One region of the Colwellia sp. MB02u-14 genome, then DNA from elsewhere that is predicted to be linked to it. Evidence: predicted binding sites of a transcription regulator. Region 1 holds the regulator's gene; each other region holds the start of a gene.

Region 1 (4,654 bases):
TTATGATTTGTCGTGTACAACCAACGTTTGATGCCTTTCATTTTATGGTCATCATGATGATCGTCGTGCGATTCTTGTTCTATAACGTCTGTAGTCATTTTATATCCCCCTACTTCGCACTAGCAGCATCAACGGCTGCAGGTTGTACTAAATCACCGGTGTTATTGCCCCAAGCATTACGCTCATAAGTAACAACAGCCGCTATTTCGGTTTTAGTTAACTGGCTACCAAAAGCAGCCATAGCAGGGTTTTTCTTACTGCCATTAATAACCATGTCTATATGCACAGCAATGTCACCCAGTGCAATTACACTATCTTTTAGTGCAGGAAATGCCGGAGGTAAACCCACACCAGAAACTTGATGACAAGCAGCACAAGCTTTCATGTAAACTTGCTCACCCATAACCATCAATTCATCTTCGCTATACACTCTAGTGAGATCTTCTGCTGGGGCTTCTTCAACAACCACTTCAGCGACTTTTACCGGTGTTTCTGTGTCATTGCCTGAATCATTAGCAAAACTTTTAACATCAGCGGCTTGTACGGCATCGCCGGTATTGTTACCCCAAGCATTACGCTCATAGGTCACAACTGCAGCAATTTGCTTCATACTTAACTGCTTATCATAAGCTTGCATACCTGAACCCGCTTTACCATTGAGTACAATATCAATATGCGCAGCAATACTACCCGTAGCAACAGAGCTTCCTTTAAGTGCAGGAAATGCTGGAGGTAGACCAGCACCAGAAACTTGATGACAGGCAGCACAGTAGGCAACATAGGTAGTTTCACCCAAAGTCATCAGTTCATCCATTGATGCGGAAGCGTTAAGAGACGCTTTCTCAGCAGCAGCAGCTTGCGCATTAATTTCGTGTTGCTCATCGAGCCAAAGAGCATAATCAGCTTCAGACTTTACTTCGACAACAATAGGCATAAAACCGTGATCTTTACCACAAAGCTCAGCACACTGACCTCGGTATATCCCAGGCTCGTCAACTTTTGTCCATGCTTCATTAATAAATCCTGGGTTAGCATCTTGCTTTACTGCAAAAGCAGGTACCCACCAAGCATGAATAACATCGTCAGAAGTGATTAAAAATCGTACTTTCTTATTAACTGGAATGACAAGGTGTTTATCAACCTCGAGTAAATAATTTTCACCTTTGACTTTGTCGCCGGCATCAACACTAAGGTGTTTACCTTCTTGTGTTTCATACTGTGGTCTTGGCGTAGATAAAACGGAGTAGAACTCAATATCTTGATCAAAATATTTATAATGCCACTTCCACTGAGAACCTGTGATCTGAATGGTAACGTCAGAATCGTCGTTATTTTCCATTTCGATCAGTGTTTTCGTTGCTGGTACAGCCATAGCGATAAGAATGACAATGGGAATTGCTGTCCAGAGAATCTCTACTTTTGTACTTTCATGAAAATCTGCTGATTTAGCCCCTTTGGATTTTCGGTGGAAAACCATTGACCAAAACATAGCACCAAAAACAACCACACCGATTGCTACACATATATACATTGCGAGCATATGTAGATCGTAAACATCTCTACTTACTTCTGTTACACCCTTGGTCAGATTTAATTGCATATCTGCCCAAGCTGAACTGGAAAGAACACTCCCCAACAACAGCCAACCTAGGTTACGTCTTTTCACACGACATCTCCTTCACCCTATAAAAGTTTAAAACTTGATACCTAGGACAAAACACATCCTTTAGTACGGATTTTTATTATTTTCTTAGCAATTTTGTTATCAACCAGTTAGCGTCAACAACATCGTCTTATATTTATATTTGTACACATTCCAAACTAGAATTACTTAAAAGTTGATCTGGGTCAATTTAAAAATCGAGCTATTTTAAAATAAAAACCAATAAAAACAATAGAGTATCAACTCTAATACAGATAAAAGCCTAATAACAAAGGGCTGTAGCCGTAGTATTAAAAATAAACAGCTGAGTATAAATACGCATATTGCAAAAATTGATCTTGGTTGTTTTTTAATCAGAGAAAGATAAAGTTGTTTGAATGGGCTTTAGAATGAAAATTATTCTTAGTAAAGAGAAAGGTTTGCATGAAAAGAATACGAAAGGTTAGAAAAGCAAACTTTAGCCTATTTTATACACTAAAGTTTGCCGAGCAGTTTGACGTAATTAATACTATATTTGTTAGATAAATTGACTTAGTTACCACCAAGTTTATTGGATAGGATAGGTTAACTTAATTACATCCAGTCTGCCGAGCGAATAACGCCAACAGCCAACCCTTCAATATTAAACTCTTGATCAGACAAATCGACTTTTATAGGAGAGAAGTCATCATTTTCAGCATGTAAGTAAACGATGTTACCTTCTCGTTTATAACGTTTAACCGTAACATTTTCTTCGACACGAGCAACAATTACTTGGCCATTCTGTACATCGGTCGTTTGATGAACAGCTAACAAGTCACCATCAAGTATGCCGATATTTTTCATGCTTTCGCCATTAACTCTCAATAAGTAATCAGCGGCTGGGTGGAACAAATTACCATCAACTTTGTAATGATCTTCAACATGCTCTGCAGCTAAAATAGGTTCACCTGCAGCCACTCTGCCGATTAAAGGTAAACCGGCTTCTTCCATTAACTTCTCAGTCAAACGAATGCCGCGAGAAGTACCTGGCAACATTTCTATATAGCCTTTTTTAGCCAAAGCTTTTAAATGTTCCTCTGCTGCATTTGCTGATTTAAAGCCAAAAAACTTGGCTATTTCAGCACGTGTTGGTGGCATACCCGTATCGCTTATTTTGTCTTTGATCAGATCAAAAACTTGTTGTTGTCGGTTCGTTAGAGGGCGTAATTCGCTGATTTCATTTAGCATAGGGAGCCTGTAAATTTACACAGTTGTTACTGTGAGTATATACAGGTCGTTATTAAAGGCAAGCTTTCTGGGATAATTATTTTTGAAAACTACCTGATTTTAAATAATGAATAACTTGCTCAATCACTTTTTCATTTTTCATCATAAACGGATGGGTTGTTTCCATTTCAATGTGATCATTCATACCATCAAGTTTGGTACTAGCAACCGAAACTTTACCATCATCTTTATCAGGAATAAGTGTTGATAATATCCAATTAATACTTTGATTACCGGCAATAACACCCAAATCAAAATTAGCATTGCCAAGATTACTAGGGATACTAAATTCGCCGGTACCTAATTGCATACCCGCATCACCATTGATGAAACTAAAACCAGGTGTATTTTTTAGTTTATCAACAACTTCACTGCCTTTGTTTGGTGGACCCAGCATCACGACTTTATTTAAATTAGGTATTTTGTGCATACTTAAATATTGGCGAACTAATATACCGCCCATTGAATGGGTAACAAAGTTAACTTGACGACTTTCACAAATTAATAGCGCTTTAGAAATCACTTTTTCAGCCAACTCTTCTATCGAATAATCTCTAGAAGGGTAGTTGATATTTATCACAAAATAACCTTCTGTCAATAGTCGTTTTTCAATAGCTTTCATGGAGTTAGCCGAACGTGCAAGCCCATGCAGTAAAATTACACATTCACCATTAGCTAAAGAATCTGCTGGCTCTTCAAAAGAAGCTTGAATTTTATAGCCACGTTCAACCGAAGTATCTAGGCTGTCTTGTTCAATCATATTTTTTAAACGAATTTCTGCATCAGTAATTTTTTTACTAAATTGTTCTTTAAGTAGCGCTAGGTCTGACTTAAGTGCTGCAATTTTTTCATTCATAGCTGCGCTCCATCATTTTTTATGTTGAACGTTAATTATTGACGCTTTATTCATTTCTGAAAAGAAGCGAGATAATATTTTTTAAAACACAATTTTAGTATCATATTAAAAGGGCTAATAACTTTAAACATCTTCCATTAGCATGCAGTTATACGTTTATAGGGAGTATAACGTTATGTGTTCTCGGTTTGGCAATAAATATTAATTTCTGCGCAGTGCTTTACACTGAGGTAACTCCCAAAGACGCATCGCTAACAACAAACCAATATGTTGTGGTTTGTCTAAAGGTAACAAGGCATCTTCCTGGTTTATCTTTACTACTGGCAACTATTTTCTCGTTTAGCATAGCCGATGTTAGCTAGTACTCGTCCGCAGAAAGCTCATCGCTATTTTGTTTTCCTGAAGCGAGTTCTCGACTAATTTTTTGAATATGGGTCTCAGAACTTTTTACTGATTTTTCAGTAGTCAGGTTCAATGTTTTTAAAGTATCGATCATCGCCAAATCGACATTTTTATTACTTTGTAACGCGTTAACCAGCGGCGTTAAAAAAGACGCCATATTTTCACTAAATAACGCCAAAGTTTCAGCTAATGCTGAATCATCTGGTTTTTCAATATTCACTTGCAGTTTAAGACTGGCAAGCGTTTCATTCAAGCTATCTAACGCTGCAGATTTAGGCTCTAACAAAGCTTCTCCTATTTGATTGAGCCCTTTTTGCAATAACGATATTTGGCTAGCAACAGCCGCAATCGGGTTATCACTATCACCCAAGCTTTGATAACGAACAAAATCTGCCTTAATTTGTTGCCAACGCACTTTTTCTTCACTGGTTTGATTGTTGCGCAGCTCGGCTAATTTAAGTAAATTTTCTTCAGCGCCTATGGTG
Region 2 (4,654 bases), on a different contig from region 1:
GAAGGCCTTGCTTTAGTTCATCGACTATATTTTTGATATAATCGTCAACAGGGTCTTCATTAAATATTAGCCGGTAAAGTTCTTGCTGAAATATCTTACTAAGCTCTGTCCAATCACTTCTAACCGTTTCTAGACCTTTAAAGAGTAGCTTTCCATTGACTACACCTGCATAGCGTTTTTTAGTACCTACTTTACTTTGTTCTTTAACCGCTTCTTGTCCGCGAATAGTCGGCATTAAAAATTGACTAAAATGGGTTTCAAACTCAATTTCAAGTTGGCTTTCTATTGAAAACTCTTCTTTGAGCGTTGCTTGCCACCGAACATTAATCTTATCTTGTAACGATTTACCTAAGACTTGGCATTGCTCGGCTGTTTTATCTTCATCAACATGAACAAAAATTGAATCGGTATCGCCATAAATCACCTGATAACCATCATTTTCCAGCCACAGCGAAGTCGTCTTTAATAATTCATGGCTACGCTTGGTAATCGAGCCCGATAAACGGGGATCAAAGAACCGACAACCTGTTGAACCTAGTACGCCATAAAATGAATTCATAATAATTTTTATTGCTTGCGACAAGGCCGAATTTTTATCTTTTTTAGCGATATCTCGCTCTAACCAAAGTTCGTTAATAATGTCAGGTAAGAAGTGTTTATCTCTAGAAAAATAAGCACCATCAAAGCCTTTAATGCTGTTTTTGGGTGATTTTAGTCCTTCAATCAAACCCATAGGATCAATATTAAAACTTCGAATAATAGAGGGGTAAAGACTTTTAAAATCAAGTACGAGCACATTCTTATATAACCCTGGGACGGAGTCCATCACATAACCGCCTGGGGAAACCAGCCCTTGCAAACCATCACCCATATTGGGCGCAACATAGCCACTACGATGAAGTTTAGGTAAATATAAGTTAGTAAACGCGGCAACAGATCCGCCAATTCTGTCTATTGACAAGCCCGTTAATTTTGCGCGTAAGCGGGTGAATTCAAGTAATAAAGACTGTTCAAAAATGAGCGTAACTAAACGACAATCTTCAAGGTTATAAGCGGCAAGGGCAAGTTTGTCATGATGAAAGTTGTCGTTTATTTCTTGTATTCGATTTTCAACATCATCGACTTTCTTTCCTTTGCCTAATAAGGCATTCGCGACAAAGTCGAGAGAAAAACTAGCAAAATTATAGGTGGCATTTTTGAGTAAATCAATGCCATCAAGTACCACTCTGCCAGCGACATCAATAAATTTTTGTTCATTTTGGCTCCCCCCTGCAGATCGGGTACGCCACCGTGGCGACTGGTAATTACGGCCAATGTTAAAGGCAATGTTGTGGATATCGCAACGTTTTTGTAATAAATTAAAATCGAAATTAATGACGTTCCAGCCAATAAAGATATCAGGGTCGTGGACCCTTACCCAAGCGATAAGCGCCGTTAAAAGCGCTTGCTCATTGTCGACCCAAACGATGTGCTCAGCGATCTCGCGGGCTTCTTCATTAGATAATGTTGACTGTTTTGCTTTTGCTAAGACATTATTGTGATCCCCGATCATCAAAACACATTTTATCGGCTTACCATCAGACATTTTATGCGAATGTAAGCCAATAGAATAAAGCTCCCCGGCCATTGAACACTCAATATCAAGTGATACCATAGTTAACGCAATATCATCAAGTAACTGAGTCTTATTCGTTGCACGGCATTTGTCACTATAAAAGGTAGCAAAGTTAGTCTGTGAATACTGTTTGGCAGATTCGGTTATCGATAAAGCTGTTAACCGAGGGATAAATTCAATACCAGCGGTAATAAAGCGCTCCATTAAAAAGCGTTCATCGGGGCGAAAATCGTCTTCGTAGCATTTTATCTGGGCTTGTTTTAAAATATCGCGTGCGCGATAGAATTCACGCATCGTTGAAAAATAAAAGCCACTGACGAGTTGCTGATTAAAGGTTTTAAGCGCAAGCGGGGTAACTTTAGCCGTTACTATTCGCTGCTCCGACAGGAGACTTTGCGCGTGTACTTGCTGCGTTTGTTCAACAAAAAATAATGCCTGTTGATTTTGCACAATAACATTAACAGCACCTTGGAGGGTTTTAACCCATAAAGACAATTCGATACCTTGTTTGGTATCATAGGCTTGACGGGTTAATAAAAAGCCATAATTCAAGCTAGGCGTTAATTTTTCTACAGTTAATGACATTAATTATTTTAATTCGTTGCGGATAACGATAAACTGTTAATATATACAGCAGTATATACTCATCCTATTTGAAGATACAGGATTCAGCCTATTTAACTGGAATGTGTATATAACCTAATGAACCCTAAATGGCTAACAGCATGCTAAGCGATAAAATTAAAGTAGCAATTCGCACATCGTATAAAACCATTGGTGAAAATTTAGAAAACTTTCATCCAAGAAAACAGCAAACTTTTTTGATTGCCGAAATAGCTAAAACTTTTGCGGGAGAATACGATAAAGCGCGAAAAATTATTATCATAGAAGCCGGCACCGGTACGGGTAAATCCTTGGCTTATTCATTAGGCGCTATTCCGTTAGCGATGTCACGTCAAAAAAAGGTCTGTATTTCTACTGCAACAGTTGCGCTACAAGAACAATTAGTGGATAAAGATTTACCCTTCTTAAAGAAACATTCAGGCTTAGATTTTAATTTTACCTTAGTCAAAGGTCGCCAACGCTATGTTTGTCGGCAAAAATTAGCGCTTGCTGTGAGTCAAGACGATTCACCTCAGGCCGGTTTCACCTTTGCGCAAAAACCTAATGCCATGGATATAAAGCTATTACATCATTTACATAAAGCGTTAACGGATAATAAATGGCAAGGCGATCTAGATTCTTGGGCTGACCCTATCCCTCATCATTTATGGCAACAAATTCAATGTGACAAACACAGTTGTTTAAAACATTTAGCCGATCACACCCATTGCCCTTTTCATAAAGCGCGAGAAACCATGGAGTCTGCCGATGTGTTGGTCATTAACCATAGTTTATTACTGGCTGATTTAGAGCTTGGTGGAGGTGTTATTTTACCCTCGCCAGAAGACACTTTTTACATTATTGACGAAGCACATCATCTGCCTAAAGTAACCCGTGATCATTCAAGTGCGAATGTTGCCATTAAAGGTGCTATTGATTGGCTAACTAAGTTAAAAGAAACCGGCGATAAAATGGCAAAATTAATAAAGTCGACTTCGGCCATTTCACCCTCGTTAAAGTTAGGGGACGATTGCCAAGATTTATTAATGGAAATGCAAAAAGTAGCGAGCTTTATCGAAAACAATCAGGCGTTATATTTCAATGAAAAAGCTAAAGAAAATAGCCGTTTCTCTCGTGATGACGAGGCGGCATTATATCGTTTTGAAAACGGAATCGTTCCACCGAACTTAAAAAACTCAGCTAAAGATTTAGCAGAGCTCAGTAAAAAATGTTTAGGACATTGCAACAAACTCTATAATTTATTGATGGAGTCAGTGAAAGACGGGGAGTGTAAAATGTTTGTTGCCGAGCCCTTACTTGCAGAAGCGGGTTTTATGATCCAACGATTAGAAAATTTCAACTCGCTATGGAAAATGTATGCCAAAACAGACAGTGAGAAAGGCGCTCCAATGGCAAGGTGGTTCGAAAAACTGACAGGCAAACGTAGTGACTTTTTAGTGTCGGCTTCCCCTATTGAAGTGGGCTTTACCCTTGAAGATATTCTCTGGTCAAAATGTGAAGGGGCGGTATTATGTTCAGCCACTATTTTAGCATTGAATTCGTTTGAGCATTTTCGACGCCAGGTCGGTTTACAAACGAATGATGGCACCCAATATCAAAAAGTCGACTCACCGTTTGATTATCAAAACAATGCGCAACTTGTTATCGCTAAAATGAAAAATGAGCCAAGTAGCCCTCAGTTCACCGATGAATTAATTAATGAGTTACCAGCATTAATTAAGCAAGAAAAAGCCTGTTTAGTGCTATTTTCTTCGTATTGGCAAATGGAACAAGTCGCTAAAGCCTTACGAGAGCAGCACAAAATGGAGATTCTAGTTCAGGGTGAGCAGTCACGTCAGCATATAATAGAGGCCCATAGAAAGCGCTGTGATGAAGATAAAACCAGTATCATTTTTGGCACGCAAAGTTTTTCTGAAGGTTTAGATTTACCAGGTAAATATTTAACGAATTTAATTATTACTAAATTACCGTTTTCTGTTCCTACCTCTCCGGTTGAAGAAGCCCAAGCTGAGTACATTACCACTAAAGGGGGGAATCCTTTTATGTCAATTTCGGTACCAGAAACATCAAAAAAACTAATTCAAGCAACAGGACGTTTACTGCGCAATGAAAAAGATACCGGTATTATCACCTTAATGGATAAACGTTTAGTCACCAAACGATACGGTAAACAATTACTTGATTCTTTACCCCCATATCGAATTATTTCAAAAGGATAAACTGTGACTGATTTCACTAAAACGATAAAAGCGTCAAACTCAACCAATCGTCGACTATCGAAGAGCCGTTCATTAAAAGAAGTTAAGCCTCGCCCTGCTCCTGCCGATAGAGTTTTGGTCCTTTTTAATAAACCGTTTGATGTGCTCTCACAATTTACTGACGACCAACAGCGTAAAACCTTAAAAGACTTTATTC
Region 3 (4,654 bases), on a different contig from region 1:
TTTATCAACTCAAAATTGATAAATCATTTGTACATGATATTGTCACGGGCATCCAAGATGAAGCAATTATTCGTGCAATTATTGCCATGGCACACAGCCTAAATATAAGTGTAATTGCTGAAGGGGTTGAAACAGAAGAGCAAAGACAGTTTCTACTTAATAATGGCTGCATTCACTTTCAGGGTTATTTATTTAATAAACCTGTTCCTATTGATGAATTTGAGCTTTTAATTAGAAAAAGTTGAATAATGTTTAATTGGTAAAATATATTAATTTCTGTTTGATACGTTTTTTTGCCTTACCATATGAATCGGCAACCGCAGCAATGAGTCTTAAAGCAGCCACACGAGTGAGCTGCAAATATTGGCTAATATTGCCCTAAATTTTCTCCTGAATTTGCAAAGGCTGAATGTCCGCAATTGGCTAGGAGCTGAAGTATTGAGTTAGTCACTCGTAGCTTCCGCTATGCGCACCAGGGGATATTAGTACTAAAAACTAACCAGCTTTAGGTATTGTAATCAGCATTAAAAACATTAATCATCTCTTCATTCACATGATTTAAGAGTGGAAATACTTGCTCATTATCTGAATTAAACCAATAATCGGCGTGTTCAGGCAATATAAGTACTGGCATGCGCTTATGATACTCTCCACATTTGGCATTAGGGGCTGTCGTTAATGTGACTAGTTCAGTTATTTCGTGTTCGAATAATATGCCAGCCATGTACAGTGGCATTTTGTCAGCATGCTCAAAAAGATATTTAACTTTCTTACCTTCTTCTGTGCGCCATTCAAACCAACCGTTACAAGGCACTAAGCATCGTTGATGTTGAAAAGCTCGCTTGAAAGTAGGTTTTGTTGCTACTGTTTCAGACTGGGCATTGATTATTAATCTTTTGGACCAGCTTGGCTTTATTCCCCAATTGGCATTTACTTGTTGGTACCCTAATGGGGCAGTTGTGATTGTTGCCGCTAACTGACTAAGGCTAAAGTTAGTATTGGCCGTTACTTTAAAAGAAGTATCGAACAGGTTACTAACTAGCGGAGCTATTCTCTCAACAGCACTAAATCGACCACACATTTAAAATGCCTTAACAAATAATTTTAGGAATATCATGCCATTTACTTGTATAGCTTGGCGATAAAAATTCACGCCTCATGTTCCATTTATGTACTTGGCCTGCGCTAGCGACTTCAACAGTAGCATTCCCGTATCGATTATTTATAACGTCATAGCAGTTCATTAGCTCAGGATCATCTGTATTCACTGTAAATAGATCATGTTGCTGAAACTTACTATCTTGTAATTGTATTGCACCCACGCCACAACGGTAATAGTTAACGCCATTAATAAAAACATCAGTCATAACCGTTGAGATAGCGTTAGCAATTTTTAATGTATTGTCTGTTGCGATAGGAAATTCATAGATCACCGATTTGTTGAAGTAATTATCATCATGTGGCGAACTAGCAGCAAAAATTAATAACCTTTTGATTAACGATTGTTGATTCCTTACTTTACGTGCGACAGTCGAACCATGGGTTGTTAATGCCGCTTTTAATGCATGGTAGTTAGTGACTCGTTCACCAAACGATCTGGTAGAAAATATTTCTTTTTTCGGTTGTTTTATATCTTCCCAATTGAGACAAGCAACGCCATTTAATTCATTAATAGTACGTTCAACGACAACACTAAATTGTTTACGCATCACTTTAGGTGATTGGTTAGCTAATTCCCACGCTGTATTTATACCTAAGGTGTTTAATCGTTTACCTGACCGAGAGCCAATGCCCCATACATCCGTTACTGTCATGCGCGATAAGACTTCTTTGCGCGATTTGTCATCATTAATAACCGCGACACCATCATAACCCGATAATTTTTTAGCTGCATGATTTGCAGCCTTAGCCAATGTTGGTGTTGTTCCAAAACCTACACCAACCGGTAATCGTGTTTCACGCCATACCGCTTTTCTGATGGTATGACCATACTCGTGCCAGTCAGTGATGAGTTTGTTGTAATTTTTGAACTGTAAAAATGATTCATCAATTGAATAAACGTACTGATTATCGCAGAACCTTGATATGACATTCATCATCTTGTCGCTTAGATCTGCATACAGCTCATAGTTGGAAGAACGGATCACCACATTATGCTTTGCTAAGAAATGTTTAATTTGAAAGTATGGTTTGAACTTGGGCACACCTAAACGTCGTGCAATAGGGCAAACTGCACATATACAACCGTCATTGTTCGTCAATACAACAACAGGTTTATTTCTTATGGACGGGTCAAATACTTTCTCGCAAGATGCGTAATAAGAGACAGCATCAACTAACGCATACATGCGGTAAGCTCTCTTGCTTGTCGATGTAAGCGTATTGAGCGAGTAACTACGCCCTCAATCTGAAACTCATCTTCAGGTGTTATTTTTACAGGTTGATGCAGTACGGAGGCTGATATCAACTGTGCATGCTTCTTATCAATAAATTTACAGGTAAAACAGCCATTGTAATTAGCGACTATGACATCACCATCTTTTACCTGTTCGGAGCGGTCAACTAACAACAAGTCACCATCAAATATGCCTATATCTTGCATTGATTGTCCTTTAGCCACACCGATAAAAGTAGCATCAGGGTTTGCAATTAATAATTGGTCTAGAGATAATCCAAGTTCTTTATATTCTGCTGCGGGTGATTCAAAGCCAGATATACCAGCCTCGATAAAAATAGGAATAACTTTCATAATACACAACAACTATACTGTACAAAAACACAGTATAATTTATAAGTGAAATTTTATATAGACTTTGTAATAATTATTGTGTCTTGATGTAATTATTAATAGGTTATTGACTGTTCCTGCCACACTGAAGACATTAGCACTTGAGAATTGTCACTAAAATCTTTTGTATGTTTTGATCAACAGTGGAGATGGCAGAACAACCACATTACGCTAGTAGTTTCCTGATAGCTGACATTCCCCTTAGTTGAATACAAGTGTCGTTTGATAATAACTTTTTACCAATAAGCAGCTAAGTTCGAGTGTGAACTAAGCCACCAAAGCGGTCATAGACTTCAAATAAAAGCGACTGAACTGCCTGGATAGCAGATATAATGGCCCTGATTTGGCATGCTGTTCTTATCACTTTGAGGCATTACTACTTACTAGTATTATCACAAAAAACCATCAGGCTTTACGTACAAACTTTAGGGCTTAACATTTTAGTAATTAAGTCCTCAGGTAATTCTTTTTATTGTTTCTCTCTAATTGCATTAATTCCACCCCAAAAAGAAATGTAGTTTACCTCTCCTTTATCATTAGGATGTAAGAATAAACTCATGCCAGTCATGGAGAATAACTGTTGTTCACTTTCAGGAAAAAATACTTCATTCTTAACAAACTTTCCAATATTAACTAAAAACTTACCACGTTCTTCGGTTATAACTAAAGTAGTTTCAAATGGTTCCGTTATTTTATACTCACCTAGGATAGACTTGAATAACTTAGGTGCTAATGTGGATTCAACTTTTTCTGTCGGTTTAAATTCATTCCAATGATAAATTTCACTTGCTCTAATCATGATTTCATCAATCAGTGAAGTACCATTTTCGCCATTAGTCATAATCACGATTCCATCGCCCGTTTTTGTGTGAGCAAATAAATGCGCCATAAAACCTTCGTTAGCGCCACCGTGACTAAAAGAACTAATTTCACCATCACCTTCTAAGAAAAAACCAATCCCCATAGGGGGTATTTGAGGGGTTAGCATTTCATCAATGGTACTTTTAGAGAAAAAAGAGTCTTTATTACCTAAGTCTGCAAGCTGTATTTGTGAAACTAAGCGTAATAAATCAGATGGTGTAGTCCATAGCCCCGCAGCAGATAAAGTTGCATACGTATGCGCACCACCAACTACAGGTTTACCGTCCGCATTATGGGCAACTGCCGCATTACTTTTTAAAGCACCGACTAAAGGCTGACTAAAGCTACTATGTTGCATCATTAAAGGCTCAAAAATAGTTTTTTTAGCTAATTCGGTTAATGAGCTTTTAGTTTGATCTTGCAAAACAAGTTGGGCTAAAGTTGTTCCTCCTCCTGAATATCTGAATTGAGTGCCTGGCTCAATATCTATAACAACAGGGGCAGAATTTGCAGGTTTGACACCATTGAGTAATGAAGTAATAGAAGGGACATCAGAACCATCTGTATAGCCTGCGAAGCCATGAACAGTAGTACCCGCAGAATGGCTGAGTAATTGGCGTAATGTAACTTTATTTTTACTAGCCCATTCATGAGCAGGTAGTTTCCAGCTTTTAAGTAATGTATTTACATCTACATCTATATTTAATCCATTATCTTGACGGTATTTCATCAATGCACTAGCAAAAACGGGTTTAGAAATGCTTGCCGCTTGAAAAACAGTATTCTCATCAATAGGTCGATTACTGTTCAGGTCAATAACGCCTTCAGTGTGCGTCCAGCTAATTTTGTTATCTTTTAGAAATCCTATTGAAACAGCAGGTACTTTATAATGTGCCATTCGTTCTTTTAAACTACTAAGCTTTGAAGGTTTACCCTTTATACGGACAGTAGGTTGAAGCCCTACACTTATAGGCTGTATATCCTCATCAGATCCCTTTGCTTGAA

What was found. The regulator LexA, encoded in region 1, represses DNA repair genes until DNA is damaged. The targets are predictions, from matches to a motif close to TACTGTATNNNNATACAGTA.
Region 2: H4J52_RS05910 (DNA polymerase II) is a predicted target of LexA. The motif match lies at 2,232-2,251, and genes of this name have one in related genera.
Region 3: H4J52_RS06550 (LexA family transcriptional regulator) is a predicted target of LexA. The motif match lies at 2,765-2,784, and genes of this name have one in related genera.

Annotation. Positions count from the first base shown of each region.
Region 1 covers NZ_JACGUX010000085.1:159,035-163,688, forward strand. The annotation lists gene ctaD (cytochrome c oxidase subunit I) at 1-98, opposite strand, end outside; gene coxB (cytochrome c oxidase subunit II) at 110-1,666, opposite strand; gene lexA (transcriptional repressor LexA) at 2,237-2,872, opposite strand; gene H4J52_RS15940 (alpha/beta fold hydrolase) at 2,949-3,767, opposite strand; gene H4J52_RS20130 (hypothetical protein) at 3,969-4,094, opposite strand; gene H4J52_RS15945 (DNA repair ATPase) at 4,126-4,654, opposite strand, start outside.
Region 2 covers NZ_JACGUX010000062.1:230,128-234,781, forward strand. The annotation lists gene H4J52_RS05910 (DNA polymerase II) at 1-2,200, opposite strand, end outside; gene dinG (ATP-dependent DNA helicase DinG) at 2,341-4,458, shown strand; gene H4J52_RS05920 (pseudouridine synthase) at 4,462-4,654, shown strand, end outside.
Region 3 covers NZ_JACGUX010000062.1:388,579-393,232, reverse strand. The annotation lists partial or broken gene H4J52_RS06565 (bifunctional diguanylate cyclase/phosphodiesterase) at 1-245, shown strand, start outside; gene H4J52_RS06560 (SOS response-associated peptidase) at 506-1,081, opposite strand; gene H4J52_RS06555 (Y-family DNA polymerase) at 1,092-2,348, opposite strand; gene H4J52_RS06550 (LexA family transcriptional regulator) at 2,336-2,749, opposite strand; gene H4J52_RS06545 (serine hydrolase) at 3,258-4,654, opposite strand, start outside.